DNA from 4 places in the Exiguobacterium sp. s91 genome. Region 1 is predicted to be linked to each of the others. Evidence: riboswitches for the same ligand, from Rfam matches in the RefSeq annotation. Region 1 holds a riboswitch; each other region holds the start of a gene.
The links. Region 1 has a riboswitch for S-adenosylmethionine ahead of msrA (peptide-methionine (S)-S-oxide reductase MsrA). Riboswitches for the same ligand answer to the same signal wherever they lie in the genome.

Region 1 (8,126 bases):
GTAGGCTTTATAGTGATCGGATGCGATATGCGCTTCAAGTGCCTCTTCATCACGATACACTTCATACAGCATGAATTGATGCTCATCCTCGATCGATTGATGTAAGGAATAACGTAAGCACCCTTCTTCTTTTTGTGAGGCATGATAGACCGTTTGTAGAATCGGGAAGACTTGATCCGCAAGTCCTGCTTTGATTGTAAGTACAGCGTTGACGACGATTTCTCCCATGTTTCATTATCCCCTTTCGTGATTACCTGTATCTGTACCCATTTTCACGAAAAGACACACGTCAAAGGAGCTTGAAGATGCAAACTCAACTTTTTGAAGCACTTGAACAATTCGAACCGACGATGATCGCGTTACGTCGTGATTTTCATCGACATCCGGAACTCTCTTTCCAGGAAGTCCGCACACCAGAACGAATTGCAAACTTTTACGCGGAGCAGGGCATCCCTTATCAAACAGCCGTCGGAGGTCGTGGTGTCGTCGCGACGATCGAAGGTAAACAACCTGGTCCGACGATTGCGGTCCGCGCAGATTTTGACGCATTACCACTTCAGGAAGAGACAACGCTTGCTTTCCGGTCGATCCATCCTGGTATCATGCATGCTTGCGGGCATGATGGTCACACGGCAATGGTGATGGCCCTGGCTGCTACGCTCTATCCGTTACGTGATCAATTGCAAGGAACGATTCGAATCATTCACCAGCATGGTGAAGAGGTCTTTCCCGGTGGAGCCATCCAAATGATTGAAGCCGGTGTCCTCGAAGGTGTCGATGCGATTTTTGCGACACATCTCGAAAATGATTTACCAGTCGGTACGATTGGGTTTCGGGAAGGACATACATTATGTGCAATCGACGAATTCGAAATCATCGTTCATGGTCAAGGTGGACATGCGCAAGCACCGCACAAAACAAAAGATGCGCTCGTCGCTGGAGCGCAGCTCGTCTGTAACTTACAGCATCTCGTCAGTCGACGGGTCGATCCGTTCGAGCCGGCTGTTCTCGCAATCGGATCCTTCCATGCGGGAACGGCACCGAACATCGTCACGGGTGAAGCACGCATCGTCGGTGAAATTCGGACGTTCAATGAGACATTGCGGCATCAGCTCCGGCAAGAAGTCGATCTTGTCGCCAAAACGACATGTGCCGGCATCGGTGCTACCTATTCAATCGACTTCACGACGGGTTACCCGGCGCTCTGGAATCATCCGGACGAGACAAAACTTGTTCAGGAAGCCGCTTCTTTCTTACCGGAAGCATCCGTCCGGGCACTCACACCAATGATGGCTGCGGATGACTTCGCGCATTATCTAACACATGTCCCGGGAAGTTATTTCTTCACTGGCTCCGGATATACGGACGGTCGCGTCAACTATCCACAGCATCATCCGCAGTACGAAATCAACGAACAGGCGTTGTTGATTGGTGCGAAGACACTCGGAGCGACGGTTTTACGTGCCTTAAAACCTAAGGATTGACTTTATTTCTGTGTGAATGGTATCATCACAACAATGATAACGAATGACATCAACTTCATATACCCTTATCAAGAGTGGACCGAGAGATCTGGATCGATGACGTCCCAGCAACCTGCGCATAGCAAGGTGCTACGACCAGCAAAGCGAAAGCTTTGGTTGATAAAAAGCGGCGACTCCTTTTGCAACCAAGCGAAGGAGTCGTTTTCGTTTTCTCGCTGTCAGACATACAATGGGGATTTCCCACGGAGAGGAAGAGACAGATGGAAAAAGCAACATTTGCAGGTGGATGTTTTTGGTGCATGGTGACACCGTTTGAAGAATTACCAGGAATCGAGGGAATCGTATCAGGTTACATGGGCGGACACGTCGACAATCCGACATACGAGCAAGTCAAAACAGGAACGACGGGACATCTCGAAGTCGTCCAAATCACGTTTGATCCGAGCCTGTTCCCGTACGAGCGTCTGCTCGAACTCTACTGGCCACAAACGGATCCGACGGATGCAGAAGGTCAATTCCAAGATCGCGGCACGCAGTACGCACCAGCGATCTTCTATCATACGGATGCACAGCACGAAGCAGCGATCGCTTCCCGTGACGCCCTTGCTGCAAGCAATCGTTTCAAACAACCGATCGTGACGCGGATCGATGCCGCTTCTGAATTTTATCCGGCGGAAGAGTACCATCAAGACTTCCATAAGAAAAATCCAGAACACTATAAAAAAGATCGTGCTGCTTCTGGTCGCGATGCTTTCATCGAGCAGGAATGGAAAGATACGACGACGGTCTAATCACTTCGAACCATATACAGTAGCTGAAACTGATTTCAAACATCTCGTTCTTACCCTACTTTCAGTAAAAAGTGGAGGATGATCGAGATGTCGTGGAATCAGTTTTTTTTGTATGTAAAAAAATGATGTCTTCTTTACCAACACCCTTACATAAATTTGTAATCGTTTACAAAAGAAGCCTTTTGTTTTACGGTTAATAAAAATTAACCGGTTAAAAAGGAGATCAGTGCATGGAACAAAAAGCGATTCACATGTTAGAGAACTATGAACAGTTAAAAGTGATCAGTGATCCGTTACGAACAAAAATCCTCATGTTTCTCGTCGAAAAACCACACACGGTACATCAGTTAGCCCACTTGCTGACGTTATCCCGCGCGAAGGTCCTCTATCACGTACGGGAACTTGAAAAGCATGACTTGATTCGTCTCGTCCGTACGGAAGAACAGGGCGGCAATCTATTGAAATACTATCAAGCGATTGCTCGAGGATACATTCCTGCCGATCATCTACTGAACTTCGTCGAGACGAATGAAGCGACCCGGCAGTCGTATCTTGAGGTACTAGACCGGGCAAAGACACGCGTTCTTACGGCTCCGACAGCTACTTTTTCTCCTTCATCTTCGAACATCGAGGACTGGATGAGCTTATCACTTCAAAAGGAACTGGCGATGTCTGAAGCCGATTTTCGGCAGTTTGCTACAAAATATCGTGCTCTATTGGACGAGTTCACACGGTCCCCTTCACTAGACAAAAAAGATAAAAAACACTTCTATATCATGACGACTGCCTTTGCAATTGATGAACCACTATTTGAGAATGACGACGTCTAAACCGGAGGTGCCACATGCTGCCTATTGAAATGGATACGCAACAATCGCTGTTTAAAAATCGATCTTTTTTATTTTTATGGGGGTCCGGTATGTGCTCTGCCCTCTCCCTATCAACCTATCTGTTTGTTGAACAATGGTATGTCATCCATACGCTAAACCAGGCGTCATATCTTGGATTCGTCCTCATGGCCACCTTGTTACCCCGTATTTTTCTCATGTTATTCGGTGGCGTCTTATCCGATCGCTATAAACGTTCGACGATCATGCGCATCTCGAGCGCTTTACGAATCAGTTTCATTCTCTGTCTTCTCGCATTACTTCATACCGATCAGCTTACATTGCTGACGATTTTAGGATTCGCCTTTCTATTCGGTAGTGTGGATGCATTCTTTTCGCCGGCGAATGCTTCCTTACTTCCTACGCTCGTTCCGAAAGAACAACTCACTAAAGCCAATTCACTGATTCAGACATCTAATCAAATCGCCCTCTTTTCAGGTCCGATTCTTGGTGGAGTCATTCTCAGCTATTCTTCTTACTCGCACGTCTTTCTCGTAATTTTCGGGACACTCTGTCTGACGCTCCTTTTCACGTATGGTATTCGTGAATCTAAGATCAAGCGATCGCTTCAGCATTCAGCTCTCTTTGAACTAAAAGAAGGGCTGCATTACGTTTTTCACTTTCAGCAACTCAAGCAGACACTTTTTCTTGTCATCTGTGTCAATTTCTTTTTCTTTGGACCACTCTTACTCGGAATCCCCTTACTCGTTCATGATGTGCTCCAAGGAGATGCGATGGATTTAAGTTATATGCAAGGTGCTTATCAAATGGGAATGCTCGGAGGGGCGCTCTGGAGTGGTTTTACGCAAACGAAAGTAAATGGGCTTACCTCATCGGTCCGATTAATTGGCGCCTTAGGTCTGCTTCTCTTCCTGCTTAGTCAAGCGCAGCAGATCTTGTTGTACCTGATCATCCTGTTATCACTTGGTGTCCTTTCTTCGATCATCAATATTCGCTTCATTACGTTCATCCAGTCTCAGTGTGCGGAACAGACGATGGGACGTGTCATGAGTGTCGTGAATGCCGCGTCAAATGGTCTCATTCCATTATCTTACGCGCTCCTCTCGTTTCTACTGTCGTTTCACGTTTCGATCACGACAATCATATTGTACTGTGGTCTTCTCATTATTGTTCTCTCACTTTACTTCAGAAGACGAATGGTTCATCTATTCGATTGAGATCAAGTCACAACACATAAAAACATGCGAATCTCCCGATCGAATTAGCGGGAAACGCGCATGTTTTATTTAGTCAATCTAGAACGTGAGTGTTCATCCTCGACTCCTGCAGGGAAAGAAAGCGCGAGTCGCGCTTTCGTCAGGGTCAGGTAAGACCCGGCAAATCGCATAGAATGCGGGATGACGCGGCTTACCTCCCGCCTGCGGAAAGCGAGGATGACAGAAACGTTCGTCAGTCGATCGAACTAGTATCAGATTTTTTAAGAGACTTGCTTCGGTATATCCTTCGCCCTCTCTTCCGGCGCCACGACTTGATACCGCTTCAAGACGAAAATCCCACATACCATGACAGCGAGACCGACGAGTTGACCGAACGATAAATCAATTTGTGGTAAACCGAACCAGCCGAACGTATCGACAGCGAGAGCAAAGCTTAACTGCGAAATCAGAACGACAGAGATTGCGACGGACGGACCAAGTAACTGAATCCCACGCATGACACAAAAAACGACGCCGACACCGACAAGTCCACCAAACCAATAGAGTGGCGATACGTTTTGAATCTGTCCGATTGTTCCACCACGAAACAGAACATACGTGACACTTGCTCCGATGAAACCGACGAAGAAGACCAGCGTCGTCGTCGCCCAAGCGCCAAACGCGTCACTCATCCGAGCATTCAATACCGTCTGTAAACTGATTAACATCCCTGCAAACACGGCACACACGATGCCTATTACCATGTTCGTTCCTCCTTACTCATAGCTGTTGCCGTTCGCCTTCTCGCGAATCCGCTCCAGATCAACGATGATGATTTTCCCACGTCGTCGAACGAGAATCTCTTCTTCACACAACTTCGTGATGATCCGGTTGAGATGGCGATAACTTGTTCCAAGCCAGTCAGCAACGTCATGCAGGTTCGATGTCCGCATCTCCTGATAAAATAAGCTGTCACTGGCTTCAGAAGCGATCGACAACAAATACCCTGCAAATCGCTCTTCAACTGTATACAACACATGGTGCGACGCTGATTTCGAGTCGGCATACCACTTCGCTGTGATCGTGCGTAATAAGAATTGCAGAAAGACGTTCGTTGTATTGTGCTCGCGTAAAATCGCATACGGTACGCTCAACACCTCGACATCGGTCACTGCTTCGACTGTATTCAGCACTTCCCGTTCGTTGATGAATTCAGCGTCACCGATCACTGTCAGTGGTGTCTTGAATCGCAGAATCCGTTGTTTCCCTTCTGACGAGGCAGCAGATATCTTGACCTTGCCTGCGACGATGAAGTACATCCGGTCGATCGCTGTCCCTGTCGTACAGAGGAGTTCCCCTTTCTGGAAGGTTTCTTGACGCAACCAAGCGCGCGTCTCTTCCGTCAAAATCGTATCCAGTCCGTACTGTTGAATGACGGTTTTCATGTTTATTCCCTCCCTTTAGGCAAGTGAGAAAATCGCAACTCCTGCAAGCATGAGACCCACACCAACCCACTGACCACGATTTCCTTGTTTTTTTAAGACACCGAACCATCCCTTTAAATCAATCACAAACGCACATAAAATCTGTGCGACGAGTAATAAACACATCGCCCATGTCATCCCGAGTGTTTGGATTGCTGTCAGTTCCGTTACGACGACTAGCACGCCAATCAAACCGCCGCTCGCATAAATCAACGGTAACTGACGGAAGCCACCGATTTTCCGATCTCGTACGAAACTGTAAATGACTAAACAACCCATCAGACCCACAAAGTGGACGATCAATACGGACAACCACGGTCCGACGCCTGTCGCAAGGCGCGCATTGGATATGCCTTGCAGGGCGATGAACAGACCGCTCATCAAAGCAAACACGACTCCTTGCACGTCATCTCCTCCTTTAATCTCTACACTAGAGTAGACCTTACTCGTGCCCTACTTGAAAAGGACAAATGTCCCATTTTCAAAAAAACATGAAAAAACCCGCTGTCCACAAGTAGAATCACGGGTCCCTCACTATATGCTCATGTCGTAAAACGAGTCGTCGTTTGCTTCAGCTGTTCCTCTGCTTCCGTCATCATGCGCGTAAACAACTCCGCAACAGTCGGCACATCATGAATCAATCCGGCAACCAGTCCAGCGTTGACATACCCTTTCTCCTCATCGCCCTCAAGAGCGCCCGTAATATGATACGACTCATTCGTCTGATCGAGAAAAGCAGCAGGTGTCTCTGCTGTGAGTCGTTCGACGTAAGGACCATCAAGGACACGTCGGACGAATCCGACGGAACGTCCGATGATGCGTGTATCGGTATCGGTCGCATCCATTAAGTGCGCCTTGTATGCCGAATGAACCTTCGCCTCTTCCGTCGCGATCAATCGTGTTCCGAGCTGGGCCCCCGCCGCACCAAGTAACAGAACAGCTGCCAATCCACGCCCGTCACCAATCCCACCCGCTGCCAGGACCGGAATGTTGACCCGATCGACGAGTTGCGGAATCAAGGTCAGCGTCGTCAACTCGAGCGGTGAATTGATGCCTGCCGCTTCAACTCCCTCCGCTACGAGTACATCAGCGCCTGCTTGTTCTGCCTTTAACGCCTGTTTGACTGAAGCGACAACAGCGATCGTTTTGATGCCAGCAGTTTGAAGTCGCTCTATGTACGGTGCCGGATTTCCTGCCGACAAGGAGACGACCGGAATCTTTTCTGCGATCGCGAGATCAATCAGTGCTTCCGTATAGGGAGACACACGAATCGCGATGTTCAAGGCAAATGGTTGATCCGTCAGCATTCGTGTCTCGTGAATCCGCGACGACACTTCATCGACCGACAATGTCCCGCACCCGAGCGTTCCGAGTCCTCCGGCATTCGACACCGCTGCCGTGAGCGCCGCATGACTAATGTTACCCATTCCTCCTTGGATTAAAGGATATCGAATTTTAAAGAGCTCACAAATCGGAAACATATCTTTCCTCCGTTCTCGACTTCACTCACATGCTATACTGACATGGAATGAATAGCAGTTCATCTTATTATAGAAACGAGGTCATTCTGTTATGAAGATTCCGTATCAATCGATTCATCCGAACGTTGCCTCCGATGTATTCATCGCTCCTGGTGCTTATCTGATCGGAGACGTCACGATCGGTTCCGAGTCTACCGTCTGGTTCAACGCTGTCTTACGCGGTGACGAAGGACCGATTACAATTGGGAAACGATGCAGTATTCAGGACAACGCGACGATTCATCTCTATGAAGGGGCACCCGTCGTCATTGAAGATGAAGTAACGGTTGGACATAACGCAATTTTACACGGTTGCAAAATCGGACGTCGTTCGATCGTCGGAATGGGTGCGACCGTTCTTGATCACGCAGAGATTGGTGAAGAATGCATCATCGGGGCGAATACGCTAATTCCATCGGGAAAAGTTTTCCCACCCCGTTCGCTGATCATCGGCTCACCCGGTAAAGTCGTGCGTGAACTAACAGAAGCGGATCTTGCGATGATTCAGGAGTCGATTGATTCTTATGTCGATAAAGGATATGCCTTCCGAAACATTCTCGCAGAATCCGCTGAACAGAACACATCTGAATGACACGAATGCGGGGCGGATCAACTGATCCGTCCCGCTCTTTTCATTCGAATAAATCTTCACCGCTCTGCAAACAGCGGGTGTTCCGCCGCGTCGTACGAGGCACTGCGTTGGGACACATCGTGCGTCTCTTCAAAGATCGATTCGAAGAACCGACTCGCTGGTTGTGCGAGCAATCGGTAATATTGTTCGAACAAGAGCGCCGCGTGATGTC
Region 2 (8,126 bases), on a different contig from region 1:
CGTGCGGCATACGCATTCGCTTTCGCTAGTGTTGAAAAATACCGCGGGAGAAATAGCGTGAAGTTCAGATTTGTCGAGCCGTCTGCTGTCTCGTGGACGTTTTGGCCGTCCGGCATGACGAGTCCTTCTTGATATTTGCGGATGATCCGTCCGCGCGGATTCATGCAATAGGTGACGACTTGACCGTAAGGCGAGTCGTAACCGAGCTTCGTCTCGAACGTCTCCTGTAACAATGTCCGAAATAGTCCCTCATCCGTCTCAATTCGCACCCCGAGATCAAGTCGGGTCCGCTGTGGGGCGACGCCAAGCGTCGCTAACTGGTGCAATGTAAAGTCTGCACCTGAACGACCTGTTGCGAAAACGATCCGTTGACTGACGAAGGTCTCGTCCGCTGTTTTGATCGTAAACTGCTCCGATTTCGTGATTTGCTCGATTGTCGTTTCGAACCGGGCATCGAGACGTGGTAATAAGGCGTCCTCAAACGCCGTGAAGACGGCAGCGGTCCGTACTGTGCCTAAATGACGGACGGTCGTCTCGACCGAATGTAGACCGGCGCGGCGGGCGCGAGACGCTACAATAGGGGAATGCGTGGAATAGGTCTCAACTGTACCTCCACCATATGTACATAAGAGATCATCGACTTCTTGGAACAGTCGTCGTGTCGTCTCTTCACCGATTTTTGAGACGAGTTCCCCGCCGAATCCCGTCGCATAATTGAACTTTCCTTCTGATTTGCCAAGCCCTGCGAATCCAAGATACGCATCTTCTGCTGTTCGTTCGCGAATCGGTTTTCCGGCATCGAGTAGTAGGACGCGTTGTCCATCTTCAACGAGCTGATGGGCGAGGAAAATTCCTGCCACACCGGCTCCGATAATCGTCACATCATACATCACAGACGCCTCCTTTTCTTTGAGTATACAAAAAAGCCGGATTCCTGTGAAAGGAATCCGGACTAGGTGAGATCGCTTATTTCCACTCTGCGATGTCAGCGATTGGTAGACGAACTGATGGGTATCCTGCGTCGACTGCTTTACCGATTGAAAGCAGCATGACTGGAAGATAACGTTCTTTTTCAAGACCGAATGCTTCTGCGATTTGGTCTTTTTCGTAACCACCGATTGGGTTTGTATCGTAACCGTGTGCACGAGCAACGAGCATCAATTGCATCGAAACGAGACCTGAGTCGATCAAGATGCTATCACGTAATGTTTCAACGTCTTCTGGACGGTAGAAACCTTTGATAGCTGGTACTTGGCGATCACGTACTTCTTGCGGCATAAGCCCTTTTTCCACAGCCATATCATAGATTGTCTCGATACTGTCGACTGCGTTCATGTCACCGAAGACGGCGATGACAGCAGAAGATGTCTCGACTTGAACTTGGTTGAATTTCGCGAGTGGTGCAAGTGTTGCTTTGCCTTCTTCGCTATCGATAACGAGGAAACGCCATGGTTGCATGTTAACTGAAGAAGGTGCAAGTGTTGCTTCTTCAAGGATTTGTGTCATTTCTTCTTTTGAAATTTTTACGTTCGTGTCGTAGTTGCGGATTGAGCGACGTCCTTTGACGATTTCCATGAAGTCCGTTGTTGTTTGAGTAGTCATAATTATTCAATCTCCCTTGTGTGTGTTTTTTCTTTTTTATAGTGTAAAAAACTTATTTCCAGTCTGCGATGTCGTTGATTGGTAGGCGAACCGATGGGTATCCTGCGTCAACCGCTTTACCAATCGATAGCAACATGACCGGTACATAACGCTCTTTTTCAAGACCGAATGCTTCCGCGATTTGATCTTTCTCGTAACCACCAATTGGGTTTGTATCATATCCGTGTGCACGAGCGACGAGCATCAATTGCATCGAGACGAGACCCGAGTCGATCAAGATGCTGTCTTTCAAATCGTTCGCCGATACACTGCTGTACATACCTTGAATCGCTGGTACTTGGCGATCGCGTACTTCTTGTGGCATAAGCCCTTTTGCGACAGCTGTATCGTAGATGTTCTCGAGTTGATCAACAGCGTTCATGTCACCGAAGACCGCGATGACAGCAGAAGATGTCTCGACTTGGACTTGGTTGAATTTCGCGAGTGGTGCGAGTGTCGCTTTGCCTTCTTCGCTATCGATGACGAGGAAACGCCATGGTTGCATGTTGACAGAAGAAGGTGCGAGTGTTGCTTCTTCAAGAATTTGTGTCATTTCTTCTTTTGAGATCTTCACGTCTGTATCGTAGTTACGGATCGAGCGACGTCCTTTGACGATTTCCATGAAGTCTGTTGTTGTTTGCGTTGCCATATTAAATCGACTCCTCTTTTAATTTAGGTAATGTGTCGGCGTTCGCTTCGATGCGTTGAATCATCTCAGCTAGCGTCCGTTGTTCTTCAGCGGAGAATCCTTCGAGTAAGTTCTCGAGGAACTCATCTTTTTGTTCGCGTAATCGTGCAATGCGCGTCGCCCCTTGTTCCGTTAAGGAAACAAGAATCACCCGATTGTCAGCGGCTGACCGTTCGCGAGCAATCATCCCGGTCGATTCCAGATGTTTGAGATGACGGGTCACTGCTGCATGATCGACATTGACGCGTTTTTGCAATTCTTTTTGACTGATCGTTTGATCGACTTGTAGTTGAGCAAGTAGGTCCATTCGCGTCTGACTGAAACCATCCGTACAGAGATCGAATTTTTGAGCAATCGTCTTATTGACGGAGACGAGTGCATAGATCAAACGTCCTTTTTCGGTGCAGGAAATACTCAATCCATCACATCCTTCCCTTCGTTCGAAGAAACCTTTGACGTATCAAAGATTGATATGTAAACGAATATAACGTGTTTATTTTGATGGCGCAACTTATCTGCTTCTGACATAAAAAAAGATATCATTCACGCAGAATGATATCGAGTCAGGCGACTTAGCTAATTTGGCGTTCAGACGCCGGAAGTCCTTTTGCATCAATCGCTGCAATGATCCGTCGGAAATAGAACAACCAAAATTGCAGGAACGGTCCGATCAGGAAAATCGAGAGGATCGTACCGAAGAAAACAGGTCCCCCAAGCAACCAGCCAATGCCGCATGCCGTAACTTCCATGATCGTCCGCATCAGACGAATCGACGTTCCAAAACGCTCTGCAAGTGTCAATGTCAACCCATCGCGTGGACCGGCCCCGTATCCGACAGCGACATACAGACCAGCGCCCATCCCAATGATGAAGATGCCGAAAATCAGCCAGAGTGTATTCAACCAGATCGACTCAAATGAAGGTAAGAGATGAGAACCAAGAACAAGATTCATGAAGACACCGACGAAAATCGCGTTGACGAGCGTTCCGATTTGCGGTGTGACGCGGTCTAACGCGTATTTAACAAACACGAGTAATAGACCGACAAGCAAGATGATCGTTCCGACGGATAGTGGCGTCTTTTTTTGGAGACCAAGATGCAATACATCCCACGTCGAGACACCGAGTTCAGCCGTGATCATCATTGATGAGCCAAGAGCGAGTAAAAATAAACCGAGCAGGAAGAGTCCCCACTTTAACGTAGCGCGTAACAACCAGGAAGCGCGATGACGCGTCATGTCTGGCACCTCATTTCTTAAAAATAATTGATTCGTTAACTGTATCATGAGGAAAGTGGAAGAAGAAAGACGAAATTTTCCGTTTTTTCCATCTTAAGAAGGAGGGGAAGGTCAAAAGAGAAACGTATACTGAAGAAAAAGGAGATGACCAAATGAAAGCGATCCGGCACCTGATTCGTTTTACATATATAGAAGCCATCTGTTGTGTCTTTCCCGTAATGATTTTCGCGGCGCTTGCTCTTTCACGTTATCTTCCTACTGAACCGATCGCACGATACGATCTCCTGTTGCTCTGGTGTATTCTCGTCCAAATCGTCTTACTCGTCACGCGGTATGAAACGATGGAGGAATTCAAACTGATCTTATTGTTTCACGTCATCGGTCTAGCACTTGAACTGTTCAAGGTGAACGTCGGGTCTTGGAGTTATCCGGAAGACGCTTTGACGAAAGTGGCTGGTGTTCCCTTGTATGCAGGATTCATGTACGCAAGCGTCGCGAGTTATGTCTGCCAGGCGTTTCGGCGATTTCATTTACGATTCATAGCATTTCCACCCCCCTGGCTTGCGATCAGCGTCGGCAGTCTCGTCTATCTCAACTTCTTCACCCACCACTGGATCTTCGATGCACGCTGGCTATTGATGGTCCTCGTCGTCCTCGTTTTCTATAAGTCATGGGTTCATTTTACGATCGAGCAGACGATCTACCGGATGCCGCTCGTTCTATCCTTTTTACTGATTGCCTTTTTCATTTGGATCGCGGAGAACATCGTAACGTTCTTTAAAGGCTGGGTCTATCCGCATCAGGAAGGAGGCTGGGTAGTCGTTGATCTTGGAAAATTGTCTTCTTGGTTCCTGCTTGTGATCATCACGGTTTTGATCGTCATCGTTGCGAAATACAAGCGTCAGGATCCGGCTGTGGAAATTCAGCAACGTACCTAAATAAAAAATAACCTGGTTATTTTTTTGGACTACTTCCGCGTTTTTTCGTTGCTATAGTGAAAAAAACGCAAAGGAAGTGGTTACGGATGATGCAACAGGTGTTGGAACGAGCAACTGAATTGGTACAGATGAAATTAGCGGTCGTGGAGCAGTATGAAGATTGGCAACTCTGGCTCGACGAAGTGAACGGAATCGATGAATGGGTCAAAATGTCAGCGTATTATGCACCGCGCGACGTTCAAGAAACACCGGTCATCGATGAAGTGATGGAGTTAGAGAAACAGACTATCGTCATGCCACCGCAAGTACCGATCGAGCCAGTACGCAAGCAACGTTATGCCTATACGTTTCAGCGGGGGTTAAAAGGTGGTACTTTACTAGAATGGTCGGGCAGTCATATTTCTGAACGAGACGTCCGCGATTGGAATCTCGAGCACGGCATGGAAGTCCGTGTCCGTGTCGATCGTCAGGATGATCAAAAAACGATATGCCGTATCGAAGCCGTCGTCTCGACGGAGCGAATGAGAGAGAATCCAGAACGTGTCGTGTTTGAACAAGCAATCGTCAAGGCGCATGGAATCATTGAGGAAACGGTGAATGGTCCACTGCAAGATGAGTCGGGCAGATCGTTCTATTATGTCGTTCCGGTAGAAGACATGCGCTATTTCCGACTAGAAGCAGGTCAACTCGTCGATCTCGTCATGTGGCGGGAACGGAAGGATACACTGACGATTGCTTGGAAGCATCCATTCACGTATAAAGAGCCGATCGTCAACGCATCATCTAACCGCCCATCAGAGGTAGAGCAACCGGTAGTGAAGACGTCTGTGACAACGAAAAAGTCAAATCGGTATGCACGAAAAATGAAACGACAACCGGTTCCGAAAGCTAAAAAAGCACAGCGTCGCGTCCGTATACCAAAAGAGCGAACGATTGAACCGATCGTGACGACAGCCGTACCTGGACAATTGATGGATTTCGTTGATAAGACACCACTTGATTTCACGCGCTTCACAGGAATGCGTCTCGTCATCGTCGGAAATGAACAACAGACCGCTGTCTATCGCGAGTTCTTTGCGCCGACGGGAATCGAATTGATTCATCTTGCAGGGGACGCACAGTCCGCGAAAAAGATTGCCTGTCTCGCCAAAAAGACGGACGCGATCGTCGTCGTGACGAGTCGCGTTTCTCATGCAGCGAGTGCACATGTCATCGCGCAGGCGAAAAAGCATGGTATTCCATTCGCGATGGAACGGCTCGACGGTCGACGATCGTTATACACGGCGTGTGAACGACAACTTGAGCGTGCTTGGCTCAACCAGCAACGAGACGGGAAATTATTGAAAAAAGAGTGAAACATTAGAAGAATTCGACCGTAAAGTAAGGTGAGAACTTATTTTTCAAGGAGGACCTTACTCATGTCATCTCAATTAAAAAAAGCAGCGAAGGAGTCGCTCAGCGGTCGTTGGGGATTTGCCATCCTCATGTTCGTACTGTTTTCTATCATCCAGAGCGTTCCGACGTTCATCGGACCAGATCCTAACGAAGATCTAAATGCGATGAGTGCGGTCAGTATCATTCTTTCGATTTTATTGATCCCAATCGCAGCGGGTTGGACGTGGGTCGCGATGTCGTTCGCACGCAATGAAGAAGTCAAAGTAGCTGATTTGTTCGAGCCGTATAAAATCTTCGGCAAAGTCATCGGCGTCTCGATTGTGCAAGCGGTCTTCTTATTCTTATGGACATTACTCTTGATCATTCCAGGGATCATCAAGTCGTTCTCTTACCTGTTGACGTTCTACATCCTTCGAGATGAACCATCGGTCGGTATCTTCGAGGCCATCACACGTTCACGTCAACTCATGGATGGTCATAAAATGGAAGCATTCTTACTCTTCCTATCATTCATTGGTTGGGCATTACTCGTGATCGTTACACTTGGTCTTGCTGTCTTATGGGTTGGACCATACTTCAGCGTCACAATGGCAAAATTCTATGATCGTGTGCGTGGTGAACAAGCGCCAGAGCCAACATCAGATTTCGTCGCACCATATTAATACCGAATCCCGACACGACGTCGGGATTTTTTTATGCGTGAAATAATTCCGATTGGAAAAGACGGTTTAATGGTTGCTTTAGTTCAGTGAATTTTGTACGATGAATGCAACACATCTTATCTAGAGAAGTCGAGGGACTGGCCCGAAGACACTTCAGCAACCCCGCTACGGCGGAAGGTGCTACTTCCAGGAAGGGATACCTTCCGAAGATAAGAGCGGACAGGACAAGATACCGTCGCTCTTTTCGAACTTCGAAAAGAGCGTTTTTTTATGATAAGGGGGACGATGGAGTGGAGTATGGTTTTTGGTTACCGATTTTTGGGGGATGGTTACGTAACGTCGAGGATGAACAGATGCCACCGACCTTCGATTATGCGAAACAAGTCGCACAAACAGCAGAACGAATCGGGTTCTCGACGACGTTGATTGCGGAATTGAACTTGAATGATATCAAAGGCATTAAGGAACCGAGTCTTGAGGCATGGACGACGGCAGCAGCGATTGCTGCAACGACAGAACGCCTTGAGATCATGACAGCGGTTCGTCCCGGGTTCCATAATCCAGCGACGACGGCGAAGATGGCGGCAAACATCGATCAGTTGAGTGGTGGACGCTTTACGCTCAACGTCGTTTCAGCGTGGTGGGCAGAGGAAGCGAAACAATACAACGGTATCTTCACAGCGCACGATGAACGCTATGCTCGGACGGAAGAGTTCGTCACGGTCATGAAGGGACTGTGGGCAGATGCGTCACCGTATAGCTTCTCCGGTCATCACTACACGATCGAGCAAGCAGAACTCCATCCGAAGCCAGTCCAGCGTCCAGGCATCAAGCTCTACGCTGGTGGAGAGAGTGAAGCTGGAAAGCGAACGATCGTCGAACACTGTGACGCTTATGTCATGCACGGGGGCACTGTTGAAGAAGTAGCCCATAAAATCGACGACATGAAAGTACGCCGGGAAGCGACGGGACAAAAGCCGCTCGAAAGCTTCGGTCTTGCTGCCTACATCATTTGTCGGGATACGGAAGAAGAAGCACTTCTTGAATGGCAACGGATCACGGACGTCAAGGAAGACAGCGCCGGTTATGCCGGTTATCAGGATTTCATTAGTAAATCGCAACTGGAGCAACAGGTCGAGCGGAACGATTATTCTGTCTCGAACCGTGGTCTACGTCCGAATTTAATCGGGACACCAGAACAAATCGCTGAACGGATTCTAGCGTTCGAAGCCGTCGGTGTCACGTTACTTTTGTTACAATTCTCACCACAACTTGAAGAAATGGAACGCTTTGCTCGTGACGTAATGCCACTGGTCGAAGCGAAACGAAAGGTAGGTCAACAATCATGACAAAAATTCATATTCTCCACGAAAACCAAGAATGGACGGACCATCTCATCAAACGTCTCGAAGAACTCGAATTACCGTATGAACAGTGGCACTTGAATGAAGGAATCGTTCCGCTGGATGAACTGCCGCCAGAAGGCGTCTTTTACAGCCGGATGAGTGCTTCTTCGCATACGCGGGGACATCGTTACGCGCCGGAGTTGACGGAAGGGGTCCTC
Region 3 (8,126 bases), on a different contig from region 1:
TTGAATGATTTTTCGATGACTGTATTGAAAGCGTCCGATTCGACGGCTGCTTTTAAGTCTTTTGCGACTTGCTTGTCCGCATCTTTCGTTTGGACAGCGACGAGGTTACGGTATTGTTCGTCCATCGTCTCAAGCGCTAACGCATCAAGTAAGTCGAATTTCGCAGCAAGTGCGAAGTTTCCTGGAACGGCTGAAATGTCGACACTTTCGACGGCGCGTGGCAATTGAGCCGCCTCGAGTGGTTTAATGACGAGTTTCTTCGGATTCTTGACGATATCTTTCTCTGAAACGGTTAGTGGATCAGCGTCCGGCTTCAGTTCAATCCAGCCTTGTTCCGCAAGCAAGTTCAGTGCCCGTGCTTGGTTCGTCGGATCATTCGGTGTCGCGACTTCAGCACCTGTCTTGACGTCGTCGAGTGTCTTCGCTGTCTTGCTGTATAGTCCCATCGGTGCTGTCGGAACCGTGATGAGTCCTTTTAAATCGAGGTTCTTTTCTTTAGAGAACGTCTTGAGATAGATCGAGTGTTGGAACAAGTTGGCGTCGATGTTCCCGCTACCGAGGGCGATGTTCGGTTGGATGTAATCGCTGAACTCGACGATTTCGACTTTATAGCCTTTCTTTTCGAGTTGCGGCTGGATCGCTTGTTTGACCATGTCGCTATACGGACCGCTCGTCGCACCAATCTTGATCGTCTTGTCTTTTTCGTCAGCACTGCTGTCTCCACATCCCGCGAGGACTCCTGCACCGAGTAAGGCTGTTGCTAAAAAGGCATATCGTTTTTTCATGATTCCACTCTCCCTTTGTATGTATGATTAGCGTTTATCTGTTTTTCGCGCCAGTTGATTGCCAAGTGCTTGAATACTTTGAACGATGACGATGAGCACGACGATCGTCACGATCATGATGAGATTATCGTAGCGATAATAACCGAAACGGATCGCGAGGTCACCAACACCTCCACCGCCGACGATACCAGCCATCGCTGAGAAGCCGATCAAGCTGATCGTCGTTAATGTGATGCCCTGAATGATGCCAGGGAGTGCTTCCGGTAAGAGGACACTGACGATGATCCGTAATGGTTTCGCCCCACATGCTTCCGCTGCTTCGATTAGACCAGGCGGAATTTCGCGCAGTGACGTCTCAACGAGTCGCGCGAGAAACGGAATCGCTGCGACACTGAGACTGACGGATGCTGCCGTCGGACCAATCGTATTGTCGAGTAAGAACTTCGTTAACGGAATGAGGGCAACCAGCAAGATGATGAACGGTAGCGACCGGACGATGTTGACGACGAAGTCAAGGACACGGCGGACGGCAAGGTTTTGAAAAAATAATCCCCGGTCGGTGACGAACAAGAGAATCCCGAGCGGAATCCCGACGACCAATGCAAAGGCAAGTGAAATTCCTACCATCCACGCCGTCTCGCCGAGTGCCTTCAAGAGCTCAGGTAACATCGTTTGAATACGATCAAGCCACATCCTGAATCACCTCGAGTGCATGAAGTTCCGTCGCGAGCCAGTCGAGGGCAGGAGCGATTTGGTCGGATGATCCCGTCAAGCTGACAATCAGGACACCGAAGGCGACGTCTTGAATGTAGTCGACCTTGCCGTGCAAGATGCTGACTGAGATATCGTAACGGCGGATTGCTTCTGATAACGTACTCTCACCGGTCTTCTCGCCCGTGAACTGCAAGCGGATGATCTTGCCTGGAGTTGCCTGTAAGATGCGTTCTGGCAATTCGATTTGTAGTGCCGTATCGACGTAATGTTGCGTCACTGGATGCTTGGCTTGACTGAACAGGTCATAGGTTGAGGCGACTTCAACGACTTCACCTTGCGACATGACCGCGACGCGATGGCAAATCTGTTTGACGACATCAATCTCATGCGTGATGAGGACGATCGTCAATCCGAGTCGTTCATTCAAATCCTTCAGCAGTTCAAGGATCTGTAGTGTCGTAACGGGGTCAAGAGCTGATGTCGCTTCGTCACATAACAAGACGGTCGGATCGTTCGCGAGTGCCCGGGCAATCCCGACGCGCTGTTTCTGCCCACCGCTTAATTGGCTCGGGAAGTTCGTCTCAAATCCTTCAAGTCCGACGAGCGAGACGAGTTCGCGAATTCGCTCCGGGAAATCTGCTCGTTTGACGCCAGCAGCCTTGAGCGCAAAAGCGATGTTATCCGCGACGTTGCGCGACTGGATCAATTGGAAATGCTGAAAGATCATTCCTGTCCGTAAGCGAAGTTGACGCAGATCTGCTTTTGACATTCCGCCAAGCGAGACACCGTCGACCTTGACGCTTCCCTGTGTCGGATGCTCAAGCCCGTTGATTAGGCGAAGTAACGTACTCTTACCGGCACCGGACTCACCGATGATCCCGAAGATTTCTCCTTTTTGGATCGTCAAATCGACATCCCGTAATGCAAAAATCGGGGTCCGATCTCGAACGAACCGTTTTGTAATGTGTTTGAATTCAATCATCCGCTCATCTCCTCATACAAAAAAAGTCGCTTTTTCCTAGTAGCGGAGCAACCAGAAAAAAGCGACGAAAGTGTAAGATTTCGTAACTTATCTCTCAGAATGAAAATCATTCTGTAGGATGTGGCACCGTTCCTTACAGGTGGTTGCCGGACGTCGTTGGGCCTAATCCCTCGGTCGCTCTCGATAAGTAGTTATGCTGTTGGGATTTACTTTAACGGAAATGATTCCCATCTGTCAAATGTTTTTTCAGAATTATTCCGCAACAGGTGTCCGGAACAGGTTGAGCGTTCCGATTCGATCGACGGCTTCTTCTAGACGTTCGACGTCAGCAATCAAGCTGATCCGGACGTAGCCTTCACCGTATTCGCCGAAGAAGGATCCAGGGGTCACGGCGACGTGTGCTTCGTCAAGCAGGTGATCGGTGAAGCTTTGGGACGTGTAACCTTCCGGAACAGGAAGCCAGACGAAGAAGGAACCGCCCGGTCGTGGTCCACTCCAACCAATCGCATCGAGTTTTGCGAACAACGCATCGCGTCGTGTTTCGTACAGACTGCTTAACTCGCGGACACATGTCTGGTCACTCGTCAGGGCGACGGTCGCAGCATGTTGAATCGGTGTGAAGGCACTGACGTAGAGATGTTCTTGGTACGTCTCGATGCTTGAGATGACGGACGGATTACCAATCGCAAAGGCGATCCGGAAGCCGGACATGTTGAAGCGTTTTGAGAGTGAGAATAGCTCGATCCCGACGTCTTTTGCCCCTTCCGTCTGCAGGAAGCTTCGCGTCGGACCATCGAAACTGATGCCGCCGTATGCTAAGTCATGGACGACACAGATATCATGGGCATCGGCGAAAGCGACTGTCTGTTCGAAGGCTTCTGCCGTCGCGGTCGCACCCGTCGGATTACTCGGGTAGTTGAGGAACAACATCCGGGCACGCTCGACGTCCGTCGTATCAAGTAAGTCGTAATCCGGTAAGAAGTTATTTTTTTCAAGCAACGGAAGCGTGATCGGGAATGCACCAGCAAGTGCTGCGCCAGACAGGTAATCCGGGTATCCTGGATCCGGAACGATGACTCCTTCTCCAGGGTTGACGATTGTCTGCGGTAAGGCGACGATACCGGCTTTACTACCGAGGAGAATCGCGACTTCCGTTGCTGGATCGATTGTGACACCGAACTCAGTCGCGTAAAAGCTAGCGACGGCTTGCTTTAGAAAATCATGTCCACGAAACGGTGGATATTGAAGGTTCGTTGGCTCGTCGATGGCTTGTTTTAAGGCATCGAGAATATGTACAGGCGTCGTCTGGTCAGGCGTTCCTTGACCAAGTGTGATGACATCGTGTCCGGCAGCTTTTACAGCACCGATTCGGTTCGCGAGTTCAGCGAAGACAGGAGCAGGAAGCCGATCAATGGCGATGGATGGAGCGAAATGTTTCATGGATGAATGCCTCCTTCGTGGTATTGTCGTCAAGGATAACGAATATTCAGTCAAAAGAAAAGAACTTTTTCGAAATTCAAAAAAATTGTCGGATAAACAGGTACAGATAAGTGGAGCGGGAATAAAGAGTAGGGAGAGGAGTGGGAAGATGAAGCGAGCTAACTGGAAAGAGGCAGTCGTCTATCAAGTCTACTGGCGTAGCTTTAAAGATTCGAACGGGGATGGGATCGGTGATTTAAGAGGTGTCATCGACAAGCTTGATTACATCGCTTCAATTGGTGTCGATGTCGTGTGGTTGAATCCGTGTTATCATTCCCCGGACGTCGATAACGGCTATGATATTGCCGATTATTACGAGATCATGGAAAAAGCGGGAACGATGGGAGATCTCCAGGAGTTGATCACTGCCGCTCATGCCCGTGGATTGAAGGTCATTCTCGATTTAGTCGTGAACCATACGAGTGACCAGCATGACTGGTTCCGTCAGTCGCGGGAGCGGATCAACGATAAGGATGACTGGTATATCTGGCAGGATGGCACGAAAGAGACGCCTCCGAACAACTGGCGCTCGTACTTTGCGCCAAGCCCATGGACGTGGAGTGAAGAGCGCGGGCAGTATTATTTTCATTCCTTCGCCAAAGAACAGCCCGACTTAAACTGGGAGCACCCAGCTGTGAGGCAAGCGATCTACGATATGATGAACTGGTGGATCGCTCAAGGGATCGACGGCTTCCGGATGGATGTCATCAACTTGATCAAAAAACGGTCGTTCGAGGATGTCGCCAATCCGTTTGATCTATCGTACCTTGGAAATCAGCCAGGCGTGCATGACTTCTTGCAGGAGATGCATGCGAACGTCCTTGCGGGTAAAGAGTTATTCACAGTCGGTGAGATTCCGTTCGTTGGTCCGGAAGACGGGCTGTTATACGTCAGTGAAGATCGAGAAGAACTTCGGACGCTGTTTCACTTCGAGATCGCGGACGATATGGAGGCGATGGATCTTTTACGGTTCAAGGAAATTCAGAAACGCTGGTACGATGTCTTATACCCACTAGGCGTCAATTCACAGTTTCTCAACAACCATGATCATACACGACAAGTGACGCGCTTCGGCAGTGAACGGTATCGCGTCGAGAGCGCAAAACTACTCGGTTTGATGTTGCATACGTTACCCGGAATTCCATACGTGTATCAAGGAGAAGAGATCGGGATGACGGGGATTCGCTTCTCGGATCCGTCGCTCTATCAAGACGTCGCCTTTCGAAATCGATACGCGGAGCGCGTCGCTGGTGGAGAGGATCCGGAGGTCGTACTCTCGTCGATGCAGTTACTTGCCCGTGATAACTCCCGCACACCGATGCAGTGGGACGGTACACATGCAGCTGGCTTTACGAGTGGGAAACCATGGTTAGCCGTCAACCCGAATTATACGGACATCAATGTCGCGCAGGCAGAAGCGGATCCATCGTCCGTGCTTGCTTTTTACAAGTCGCTGATTCAGATGCGAAAGCAACATCCGATCATGGTTTACGGCACGTACCGAGACTTAGCGCTTCATGATCCGTATCTCTATATCTATGAACGGGAATTAGAGGGAGAAGTCTGGCGGATCGTCCTCAACGTACATGATGAACCGATGCAGACCGCCCTCATTTTACCGCATGAAAAATTGCTCGTATCAAACTATCCGGATAGCCCGGATATCTTGCGTCCCTACGAAGCACGCGTCTATCGTTATGCTGTTGCAGAACAGAATTGAACCACTGGACGAAAAAATGGGGCTAACTCAAAAAAAGAATGACGCGTCTTTTCACGCCCTTTCCTCAGGCGAGACACAAGCCCGTTTTCCTGCTTCATTCAAGCAGGAAAACGGGTCTTGTTTGTCTCTGAAGCGCATAAATGCGCTTATTCCTGTAGGAGTTGCGTGCGACGCGTCATTCTTTTTGTTATGAGATAAGGATGGCAGATTTTCATTCTGCCATCCTTATCTTTGGAAAGACTGACTTATGATACAGTCCCGTTTTAAGTGTGTGATTTGAATGGAGAAGATTTTTTCGTCTGTAAGACGTGTCCGAATCGATCGACAGCTTGGCGCATCTCGTAACTCGGTCCGAGAATGAGGGGACCGTGTCCGACGGCAAGAATATCTGGAGATAGTTCCGTCAGTTGATCAGCCGAGCGAAGGGCGACGTCCGGATCCCATGTCGCGAGTGCGGGGAACGGAAATTGCCAGCGGACATCACCGGAGACGGCGAGTCCCCCTTGCGTCTGAAAAGCATCTCCAGCGATCAACGTCCGACTCCCTTCATGCCAAAGCGAGATCGAACCAGGTGTATGCCCGGGTGAGGCGATGACACTGAGACTTCCGACTTGTTGACCACTCTCGAGCAATCGATCCGGTCGTGTTTTGATGTTTTTCGGAATACCCCCTTTTAAGGGTGTCGTTTCGCCTTCGCGTAGCGTCTCATCCCCACTGAGCAATGCAGCATCTCGGTAACTGATACAGACTTGAGCGAGAGGGAAGGCGTTCGCAAGGAAATCCAGTGAGCCGACATGATCGGCGTGCGCATGAGTCAGGATGATTGCACCGAGTGGTTTCTCTTGCTGTCGAATATAGTGATAGAGCGCCTTTGCGTTAATTCCGAGTCCAGCATCAATCAATGTTAAACTGTCTGCTTCTTCAAACAGGTAGCAGTTGACCGGGAAAAAGGATGGGGTCGTCTGCAGTTGATGTAAACGTTCGATTGTCGTGACACGCATCGGCTTCACTCCTTCAAAAAATGAATAGTCTTCTTCTTTAGTATCGTCTGTTTTTGAATAGGCGTCTAGACGAATTGTGTGTAAAAAGAGGCATCACCTCTAAAAAAGATGATCCCCCCTCTACGAATCATTCAAATGTTACGGCGAAGACGGCACCGGCGTGTGGTGCATCATCTCCGTTTGCAGCGGTCGTGACGAGCAATCGATCTTCGTAGAAAATCGGACACGTCGGATTTGCGACTGGGAAGTCGACATGAGCGAGTTTTTCACCAGTCGCAAGATTCCAACGGGTGATACATGATCCAGCATAATGCGCGATCCAAGCGTGACCTTCCGCGTCCTTCGTCATACCATCCGGGAACCCTTCTTCTTCTTCGAGATCAACGGCGACACGCTTATTCGAAAGTGGAGCGTCCGGAGCGTAGTCGAAGGCATAGACTTTTTTCGTCGGTGTATCGATGTGATAGAGCGTCTTGCCATCTTCTGACCAGACGAGTCCATTCGAGTTCGTCAAGTCTTCGTGCAAGACATCGATGGAGCCATCGTGACGCAGGCGGAACAATCCAGCGGTCTTACCGTCTTCTTCATTAATGCTACCGGCGACATATTGTCCGGTTGGATCAAGCTTTCCGTCATTCATCCGGTCGGAATCGGGTAGCGACAGTTGATGCTCAAGAGACAGATGTCCTTCTTTGAGATCAAACGTTCCGAATCCGTGTTCTGCCGTGACACGTAATAAATCCGGTGCATCCGTCAAGGCAATCGATGTGATGGCGCTTGGTAACGTATACGGTTTGAGTGCTTCTGTGACGAGATCATATGAGAAGAGAAGTTGATTCGGAATATCAACGAAATAAAAGCGCTTTGTTTTTGCGTCGTAAACAGGAGATTCGCCTGTCTTACATGCGACATCAATGAATAGGGAAACGGTCATAAGTACTCTTCCTCCTAAGTGGACGTCTTTTACGAGCAGTCCAGATAATAACAATTTAGTATACCTGTTTTGACGCGCAATCAAACCTGGATCAAACGGCTGATATACTAAAATAAACGTCTAAAAAAATAGCCTGCTATCAAAGCAGACTATCCGTACGAGCGTTATATCAGCGGCTCTTAACGAGCAAGTTGACCGCTTCCTTGACCAGTTCTTCGGTTTGTCCATCGCCGTTTTGTTCGGCGTCCTTGACGCACTCAATTAGATTCGAACTGACGACGACGCCGATCGTCCGGTCAATCGCAGAACGGGCAGCGGAGAGCTGGGTGATGACATCGCGGCAATCTTGCCCTTCTTCCATCATCCGTAAAATACCTCGTAGCTGTCCTTCGATCCGACTAACACGGTTCTTCATCTTCCGATCATAATCCATTTTTATTCCTCCGATTCCCGTTGACCTGACGTCATGTAGTATCTTTATGCTATGCCCATTACGGTATAACTGTCAATT
Region 4 (8,126 bases), on a different contig from region 1:
TACACGTAGCTTGTGAAACCAGAGCAGTCGAATCCACGAGTCGTTGTTCCACCCCATACATAAGGTGTACCTTTATGTTTTGCTGCTTCGTTCAGGATTTTCGTCCGTTTAGAAGAAGAGCTTGTTGATTTTTTAGCGCTAGAAGATGATTTGTATGTCTTTGTGTACTGTGAGTAGACATAGCGTGTTTTACCGCCGTATGAGATTTTTGTCCAGCTGCCTGATTTGCCTTTGTATGTAAAGACTTGACCAGCGTTGACTTTCCCGACGATGCTTGCTTTCGTAGAAGGTGCTGTCCGAACACGAAGACCGTTGTCCGTGATCTTGACTTTCGTGACTGTCGCTGCTTCAACTTTACCTGTACCCACTGATGTAAAACCTGAAACCACTAAGGCTGCCGTCGCGATCGATGCTAGAAAACGTTTCATGTTAAGAATTCCTCCGTTTAAATGTAGTGTGTTGCGTCCGTAAGTTATATGATGAAATCATTAAGTGTGTGATTAAGCAGTCTACCTTACAACTGTGTAAGAATTTTGTCTGCAGGAATATCTTAGCACGAGCACACTTGAAAACGTTTTTTCAGTTAGAAGACAAAACAGATGCTTTTGTAACATAACTGAAATAATATCCTTGAATATTACAAAGTAAGAAACGCAGAGGATTGTTAACGACGAATTCAAAAAAATATGATACCTTTAGTTCACGAATAAAATTACATACCTCCTGATGTATGTATGGAAGTATGCTGAATGCAGTTGAATTTATAAAGAATAGGTGAAGAACATGCCAACAACTGATAAAAAAGATAAACCAGAACGTTCCTATACACTGGCTCAATTGAGCCAACTGACATTAAAAGAACTCTATGAAATCGCAAAGACGAAGAATGTCCCACAATACCGGGAAGCCCGTAAACGCGAGTTGATGTTCAAGATTTTAAAAGCACAGGCTGAATCGACTGGTCTTTATTTCCTCGAAGGGGTACTCGAAGTCATCCCTGGCAACCCACAAATGCAAAACGATGGTGGCTTTGGCTTCCTTCGTCCTATCAATTATTCCCAATCCTCTGAAGATATTTATATCGCAGCATCTCAAATCCGACGCTTTAATCTACGTAATGGTGATGTCGTCACAGGTAAAGTCCGTCCACCGAAGGAAAACGAACGGTTCCAAGGATTACTTAGCGTGGAAGCCGTCAACGGTGAAGCACCAGATACTGCCCGTAACCGTTTATTTTTCCCGGCACTGACACCGATCTATCCGGATCGTCTAATGCGACTTGAGACAGAACCACGCCATCTATCTGTGCGTGTCATGGATATGATCGCACCGGTTGGGTTTGGTCAACGTGGTTTGATCGTCGCACCGCCAAAAGCAGGGAAGACATCACTCCTCAAAGAAATCGCAAACTCGATTCAGGAGAATCATCCGGATGTCGAACTGATCATTCTCTTGATTGATGAGCGTCCTGAGGAAGTAACAGATATTGAGCGCTCGGTTCCGGGAGCAGACGTTGTCAGCTCGACGTTTGACGAAACACCAGACAACCACGTCCGGATTTCTGAGCTTGTCCTCGAGCGGGCGATGCGACTCGTCGAACACAAGAAGGATGTCGTCATCCTGATGGATTCGATCACACGTCTAACACGGGCCTATAACTTAACGGTACCGCAAAGCGGTCGGACGCTCTCAGGGGGGATTGACCCGGCTGCGTTCCATAAACCAAAACGCTTCTTTGGGGCAGCGCGAAACATCGAACACGGTGGTAGTTTGACGATTCTTGCGACAGCTCTCGTTGAGACAGGATCGCGCATGGATGACGTCATCTATGAGGAATTCAAAGGGACGGGCAACATGGAGTTGCATCTCGATCGTAAGCTGTCAGAGCGTCGGATCTTCCCAGCGATCGACATTCGGAAGTCCGGTACACGGAAGGAAGAACTCTTGCTTCCGAAAGAGCAACTCGATGCACTTTGGACGATTCGCCGGACGATGAACGAGTCGAACGAATTCGTCGATACGTTCCTACGGAAGATTCGCGATACGAAAAATAATGAGGAATTTTTCGTCGAACTCGAGAAGGAAAAGAAGAAGGCGGTCCGACGCGCACCGGCTAAACCACGTACCGTCAAGAAGGAAACGACGACGGAAAAATAACTATTGCGACGCGCAAAAAAATCGTTTAGTATAGGAAGGTAACTTACTCTGGCTCAGCAAATGAACCAGGGCGGAAGGAGAGAAATCAACCATGAAACAAGGAATTCACCCTAACTACAACAAAGTAGTATTTATGGATTCAACGACTGAGTACAAATTCTTAAGCGGTTCTACTCGTTCTTCGAACGAAACGATCACTTGGGAAGATGGTAACGAGTACCCACTCATCCGTGTGGATGTGTCTTCAGACTCGCACCCATTCTACACAGGTCGTCAAAAGTTCAATGCGGCAGATGGTCGTGTCGATCGCTTCAACAAAAAATACGGCCGCAAGTAATCACTTGCCGGTTCTTAAAAAAACAGCCTGCCTCCATTATGGAAGCAGGCTGTTTTTGTATAGACTGAATTGTGAACGATACGCGAGATACGTCTTCAAGACGAAGGAGAAGGCGATTCCACCGGCAATTCCGATTAAATACGGCATGACTTCCGGATGTGCCAAGATATAGTCCATGACTTTGTGGAACGAGAGGTGACGACCGACGAAGTAGCCGGCGCCTAAGAACACGCTGATCCAAATCAACGCACCTGTATACGCATAACTCGCAAACACGCGAAACGGCATTTTCGAGACACCTGCAAAAAAGGCAGAGAGTTGGCGGAGACCAGGTATGTAGTAACCGATGATCAAGACCGATTTTCCGTAACGACGAAATCCGGCTTCAGCGGAAAGAATATGTTTTTCTGAGATACGCATTTTCGGTCCGACGCGGTGTAATAGTGGCATACCGAGTTTTAATCCGAGTAAATAGCTGATCGTCATCCCGATACAACTGCCGGCGTAAGCGGCGAGGATCGTACCGACGAGTGGTAGATTGCCTTGATGCATCCAAAAACCGGACAGGACGAGCAGGGTCTCATCAGGAACCGGCAATCCCACGATACCACCTGCGAGAAGGACGGAGAGACCAAGGGCACCGTATTGGTGCAGGATGTCATGTAAGAGATGATGAATCGGGGACACCTTCTTTCGTGAGAGTCTTCTTCTTCAGTGTACAGGAAATAGGGGACGGTTGGAATGAAAGGACAAAAATTCTAGGTAAAGAAAAAATGAATTTTGATTTCCGGAAGTCAACCCTTTTTCTCGATACCGTTTCGGGCTATACTCGTTAAAGTGACTATTTTTAGAGGACGGTGTCGGACGATGATGCATGTAATAAATCAGTACGGCTGGATCGAAGTAATTTGTGGCAGTATGTTTTCCGGGAAATCGGAAGAGTTGATTCGTCGTGTCAGACGGGCGCAGTACGGCAAACTGCCCGTTCAAGTATTCAAGCCGGCAATCGACGACCGGTACCATGAAGAGCATGTCGTCTCTCATATCGGCAACTCCGTCGTGGCGATTCCGATGGCGACGAGTCGCGATCTCTACGCAGCAGTAGCAGAGGAAACACAAATCGTCGGAATCGATGAAGTTCAATTCTTTGATGATGAGATCGTACAAGTCATCGAAGCACTTGCACAAGACGGAAAACGCGTCATTTGTGCAGGCCTTGATCAAGATTTCCGGGCAGAGCCATTCGGCAAGATGCCGGAATTACTGGCGCGCGCAGAATTCGTGACGAAGCTGCAAGCCATCTGTCTTTCGTGTGGTGATCCGGCTTCCCGGACACAACGGTTGATTGATGGAAAACCAGCGAACTACGATGATCCGATCATCCTAGTGGGCGCTTCAGAATCGTATGAGCCACGGTGCCGCCATTGCCATGAGGTGCCTGGAAAGCCGAAGCCGCTCCAATCGGTGCAGCACCAAGAAAATTAAAAAAGACGTACCGATCGCGGTCGTCCTTTGATGTAACAGCTATTCGCTTTTAAGTGAATAGCTGTTTTTTTATTATCCCGTTTCCTGTGAGAACCGGCTTGAGCGTTCGATAAAGCGGATCGTCTCACGAACGATCAAATCCTGATCATGATCGAGGGTCGCGACGTGGTACGAGTTCAGTAAACAGTAGCTTCGTTTATCATTCGTTCCGATGTGCTGATGCAGATAATCCGAGCTCGACGGCGGGACGACGTGATCGGTCGCCGAGTAGAGAATTAATGTCGGCAGAAGGATTGATCCTAAGCGTCCTTTCGTTTCATCCATCAGACGGACGAGTTCGAACGCACAACGACTTGGAACGAGGTCATAGATGATTTCGAAAGCAGACCGTTTGATGTCCGGTGCCCCTTCCGGTAAGTACTGTGGACCGTCCTCGAACGAAAGTGCTTCATAGGATGGAACGGAAAGTGCGGCATTGATCGTAATGATGCCGGCAAACGGAATGCCGTCAGCAGCGAGTGACAGTGCAAGCGTCGCACCCATCGATTGACCGATGACGAAGACTTGATCGCATGTTTCTTGTAAACGTTCATAGCCGTCTTGCAGGCTTTGCTTCCAACATCGAGCAGTCGATTGTTCAAACTCGCGGACGTTCGTTCCATGTCCGCGTAAGCGCGGGGCATAGACGGTAAAACCTTCAGCAGCGAATGCCTCACCGACGTCGCGGACACTTTGCGGAGTGGCATTAAAACCATGACAGATTAGAATACCGATCGGTCCACCTTGAAAATAAAACGCTTCAGCACCAGTCAATACAGGATAGTTCATCATTACTATTTTTCCTCCATTCATGAAAAAAACTCGTCGACGTCACTGCTTGGACGCCCACGAGTTTTTCACCGTATCATCCAAAGCCGCGCTTTGCTGGTCGGAGCACCTTACAGATTGCAGGTTGCCGTGAAGTCATAGAGCCAGGTCTCTCGTTCACTCTTGATAAATATCATATTGGAATTGTCGGAATAATCATTGAAACGATGGTAGCACGACCAAAAATGACTTGTCAAATCTTTCTTGACGAATCATGATCCGTTGAGTAAGCTAACTCATAACTTGTTCATCCATCGATATGCGCCAAATGGATTATTTTTGCAAAGTTGGTTGACTTTTAAAGTTTCGACCCGTAATGTAAAAATTAGTTTTACGACATAAGCAACAACGCAACAACACACATACGAATTTCATACCGCAATACTTATCCAGAGAGGTGGAGGGACTGGCCCTACGAAACCTCGGCAACAGACTCATTATGAGCACTGTGCCAATTCCATCAGACAGATGTCTGAGAGATGAGTAGAGTGGATTCTGCCACTGTGCGGATCCAGGTCTCTTCTTGTTTCTCAAGAAGGGACCTTTTTTGTTGAATGAAGGGGGAAAACGGAATGATCGCATTTCATCAAGTCAAGAAAACGTACGTCACGAAAGATCAGACGATCGCAGCGCTCGACGGTGTCGACCTGACGATCGAAAAAGGCGAAATCTTTGGTGTCATCGGCTTTAGCGGTGCCGGAAAAAGTTCACTACTCCGCTGTGTCAATCTATTAGAACGACCGACGTCAGGAACGGTGACGGTCGATGGAGAAGATTTAACGCAACTGTCTCCGAAAAAATTGCGCCAAGCAAAACAACGGATCGGGATGATCTTTCAGCACTTCAATCTATTGAATGCGAACACGGTCTTTGCGAATGTCGCGAAACCACTCGTTCTCGCAGGCGTCAAGAAAGACGAAATTCGCCGCCGGGTGACGGAGTTACTCGAATTCGTCGATCTCGCGGACAAGGCGGATCATTATCCGGATCAATTGTCGGGTGGGCAGAAACAGCGCGTTGGTATCGCCCGGGCACTCGCGACGCAACCTTCCGTCCTCTTATGTGACGAAGCGACGTCAGCACTCGATCCCCAAACGACACATCATATTCTCCAGTTATTAAAACGTATCAATGCGGAGTACGGGATCACGATTCTCTTGATCACCCACGAGATGGGCGTCATTCGGGAGATTTGCGACCGCGTCGCTGTCATTGAAGCTGGGAAACTGATCGAGTCAGGAACGGTCTTTGATGTCTTTTCAAACCCGCAGACCGAGACAGCACAGAACTTCGTCCGCTCCGTCATGCACGACGAGATTCCAGCATCGATTCGCCAGTTGATCGAGTCCCGGAATGCGAATCCGATCTATAAGATTCATTTCCTCGGACATCACACCGGGCAGCCGCTCTTATCGCAAGTTGCGAAACGCTTTGACGTCGATGTCAACATCTTGCACGGTAGCATCACGGAGTTGCAGGATACGCCGTTCGGCACCTTACTCGTCGAGTTGATTGGTGAGCAGGCTGAAGTGAAACGAGCGTTACACTACATCGATCAGGCACAGGTGACGGTCGAGGAGGTACTTGCTCATGCTAGTTAATTACAGTGATATCTGGACAGCATTTTTGCAGACGATGACGATGGTATCCGTTTCGCTCTTATTCTCGACCTTGATCGGCTTACCACTCGGGATCCTGCTTGTCGTCACGCGAAAAGGAGCATTGCTTGAAAATGTCCCGCTGTTCACGTTCTTCAACAGTATCGTCAATATTTTCCGCTCGATTCCGTTCATCATCTTACTCGTCGCGATCATCCCGTTGACGCGCTTGATCGTTCAGACATCGATCGGAACAGAAGCCGCCATCGTCCCGCTCGTCTTTTACGCTGCACCGTACATGGCGCGTCTGATCGAGAGTTCTTTACTCGAAGTCGATAAAGGCGTTCTTGAAGCAGCAGAAGCGATGGGCGCGACACCGTTTCAAACGATTTTCCGCTTCCTCCTACCGGAAGCACTCGGTTCACTCATCCTGAACTTAACGATCGCGACGGTTGGCTTGATCGGGGCGTCAGCGATGGCAGGTGCGATTGGAGGCGGTGGTCTCGGCGACTTAGCGATCACTTATGGCTATCAACGATTCGACACGAAAGTCATGATCATCACGGTCGGGATTCTCGTCATCTTAGTCCAAGGCTTACAGACGACAGGCAACATCGTCGCACGAAAAATTAGAAGACATTAATCAAGGGAGCGATTCAGCCATGAAAAAAGCAGTAGCGATTGGAGCAACACTCACGACGATTTTATTTGCCGGATGCGCAGCATCAGGAGAAGACGAAAAGACGATCAAGCTCGGTGTCAGCGGTTCCGACACACAAGTTTGGGATTATGTCGCGAAAAAAGCAGAGAAGGAAGGCATCAAAATCGAGCTCGTCAAGTTCTCCGATTATGTCCAGCCGAACATGGCACTGGCTGAGGGTGAGATCGACGCCAATGCTTTCCAGACGATTTCCTACTTCAACGCTTTCAAGAAAGAACATAACTTGAAGCTATCGCCGATTGCGACGACTGTCATCGCACCGATGGGGATCTACTCAGATAAATACAAGGATGTCAAAGACATTCCAAATGGCGGAAAAATCGCTGTTCCGAACGAAGCGACGAACATGGGACGTGCCCTCTTGTTACTGCAAGAAGCAGGTCTGATCAAGCTACCGGACGACTTCGATGGCAACGGTTCGGTCGATAAGATCGTCGAGAATCCGAAAAAGCTGAAAATCGTTCCGATCGTCGCCGGGCAAACGCCACGCGTCTTACCGGACGTCGCGGCATCAATCATCAACAATGGCATTGCCGTTGACGCTGGCTTCAACCCGATCAAGGACTCGATCGTCCATGAGAACGAGACAGCAAAACCATACATCAACATCATCGCGACACGGACGGAAGACAAGAACAAAAAAGAACTGAAAAAAATCGCATCGCTGTATCAACAAAAAGATGTCGCGGCCTTCATCAAAAAAGAATATAAAGGCAGTACGATCCCGACGTTCGTTCCATTGAGCGATATCGGCGAATAATTTCAAAAGGAGAGTGGACAGTATGACGACACCAGTACGCACGACATGGGTAGAGACGATTGAACAGGACATCGAACAAAAACGGGAATCGTATCTTGAGACAAGTCATCGGATTCATGCAACGCCGGAAATCGGGAACGAGGAATTCTTTGCTTCGCGGCTCCATGCGGAGCGTCTAACAGCGGAAGGTTTTACAGTAGA

Region 2: linked by a shared signal. The riboswitch ahead of KNQ06_RS13995 (LLM class flavin-dependent oxidoreductase) and the one ahead of msrA (peptide-methionine (S)-S-oxide reductase MsrA) in region 1 are both predicted to bind S-adenosylmethionine.
Region 3: linked by a shared signal. The riboswitch ahead of KNQ06_RS01285 (methionine ABC transporter ATP-binding protein) and the one ahead of msrA (peptide-methionine (S)-S-oxide reductase MsrA) in region 1 are both predicted to bind S-adenosylmethionine.
Region 4: linked by a shared signal. The riboswitch ahead of KNQ06_RS00405 (alpha/beta hydrolase) and the one ahead of msrA (peptide-methionine (S)-S-oxide reductase MsrA) in region 1 are both predicted to bind S-adenosylmethionine.

The regions. Positions count from the first base shown of each region.
Region 1 covers NZ_JACSMZ010000002.1:36,527-44,652, forward strand. Annotated here, with positions in the region: gene KNQ06_RS11650 (putative quinol monooxygenase) at 1-228, opposite strand, end outside; gene KNQ06_RS11655 (M20 metallopeptidase family protein) at 306-1,484, shown strand; SAM riboswitch class I at 1,547-1,650, shown strand; gene msrA (peptide-methionine (S)-S-oxide reductase MsrA) at 1,745-2,275, shown strand; gene KNQ06_RS11665 (winged helix-turn-helix domain-containing protein) at 2,506-3,105, shown strand; gene KNQ06_RS11670 (MFS transporter) at 3,120-4,340, shown strand; gene KNQ06_RS11675 (DMT family transporter) at 4,601-5,083, opposite strand; gene KNQ06_RS11680 (Crp/Fnr family transcriptional regulator) at 5,096-5,764, opposite strand; gene KNQ06_RS11685 (DMT family transporter) at 5,780-6,208, opposite strand; gene KNQ06_RS11690 (NAD(P)H-dependent flavin oxidoreductase) at 6,346-7,284, opposite strand; gene KNQ06_RS11695 (gamma carbonic anhydrase family protein) at 7,376-7,915, shown strand; gene paaX (phenylacetic acid degradation operon negative regulatory protein PaaX) at 7,972-8,126, opposite strand, start outside.
Region 2 covers NZ_JACSMZ010000003.1:164,447-172,572, reverse strand. Annotated here, with positions in the region: gene KNQ06_RS14035 (NAD(P)/FAD-dependent oxidoreductase) at 1-890, opposite strand, end outside; gene KNQ06_RS14030 (nitroreductase family protein) at 967-1,602, opposite strand; gene KNQ06_RS14025 (nitroreductase family protein) at 1,655-2,290, opposite strand; gene KNQ06_RS14020 (MarR family winged helix-turn-helix transcriptional regulator) at 2,292-2,747, opposite strand; gene KNQ06_RS14015 (YczE/YyaS/YitT family protein) at 2,902-3,567, opposite strand; gene KNQ06_RS14010 (DUF817 domain-containing protein) at 3,720-4,505, shown strand; gene KNQ06_RS14005 (DUF2325 domain-containing protein) at 4,592-5,860, shown strand; gene KNQ06_RS14000 (DUF975 family protein) at 5,924-6,562, shown strand; SAM riboswitch class I at 6,676-6,778, shown strand; gene KNQ06_RS13995 (LLM class flavin-dependent oxidoreductase) at 6,853-7,911, shown strand; gene KNQ06_RS13990 (ATP-grasp domain-containing protein) at 7,908-8,126, shown strand, end outside.
Region 3 covers NZ_JACSMZ010000001.1:259,672-267,797, forward strand. Annotated here, with positions in the region: gene KNQ06_RS01275 (MetQ/NlpA family ABC transporter substrate-binding protein) at 1-785, opposite strand, end outside; gene KNQ06_RS01280 (methionine ABC transporter permease) at 813-1,478, opposite strand; gene KNQ06_RS01285 (methionine ABC transporter ATP-binding protein) at 1,468-2,481, opposite strand; SAM riboswitch class I at 2,566-2,671, opposite strand; gene KNQ06_RS01290 (aminotransferase class I/II-fold pyridoxal phosphate-dependent enzyme) at 2,734-3,921, opposite strand; gene KNQ06_RS01295 (glycoside hydrolase family 13 protein) at 4,070-5,680, shown strand; gene KNQ06_RS01300 (MBL fold metallo-hydrolase) at 5,944-6,681, opposite strand; gene KNQ06_RS01305 (SMP-30/gluconolactonase/LRE family protein) at 6,809-7,615, opposite strand; gene KNQ06_RS01310 (metal-sensitive transcriptional regulator) at 7,785-8,048, opposite strand.
Region 4 covers NZ_JACSMZ010000001.1:65,828-73,953, forward strand. Annotated here, with positions in the region: gene KNQ06_RS00380 (C40 family peptidase) at 1-428, opposite strand, end outside; gene rho (transcription termination factor Rho) at 784-2,157, shown strand; gene KNQ06_RS00390 (type B 50S ribosomal protein L31) at 2,249-2,494, shown strand; gene KNQ06_RS00395 (DedA family protein) at 2,531-3,181, opposite strand; gene KNQ06_RS00400 (thymidine kinase) at 3,365-3,979, shown strand; gene KNQ06_RS00405 (alpha/beta hydrolase) at 4,052-4,810, opposite strand; SAM riboswitch class I at 4,878-4,979, opposite strand; SAM riboswitch class I at 5,229-5,332, shown strand; gene KNQ06_RS00410 (methionine ABC transporter ATP-binding protein) at 5,419-6,447, shown strand; gene KNQ06_RS00415 (methionine ABC transporter permease) at 6,437-7,087, shown strand; gene KNQ06_RS00420 (MetQ/NlpA family ABC transporter substrate-binding protein) at 7,107-7,925, shown strand; gene KNQ06_RS00425 (M20 family metallopeptidase) at 7,948-8,126, shown strand, end outside.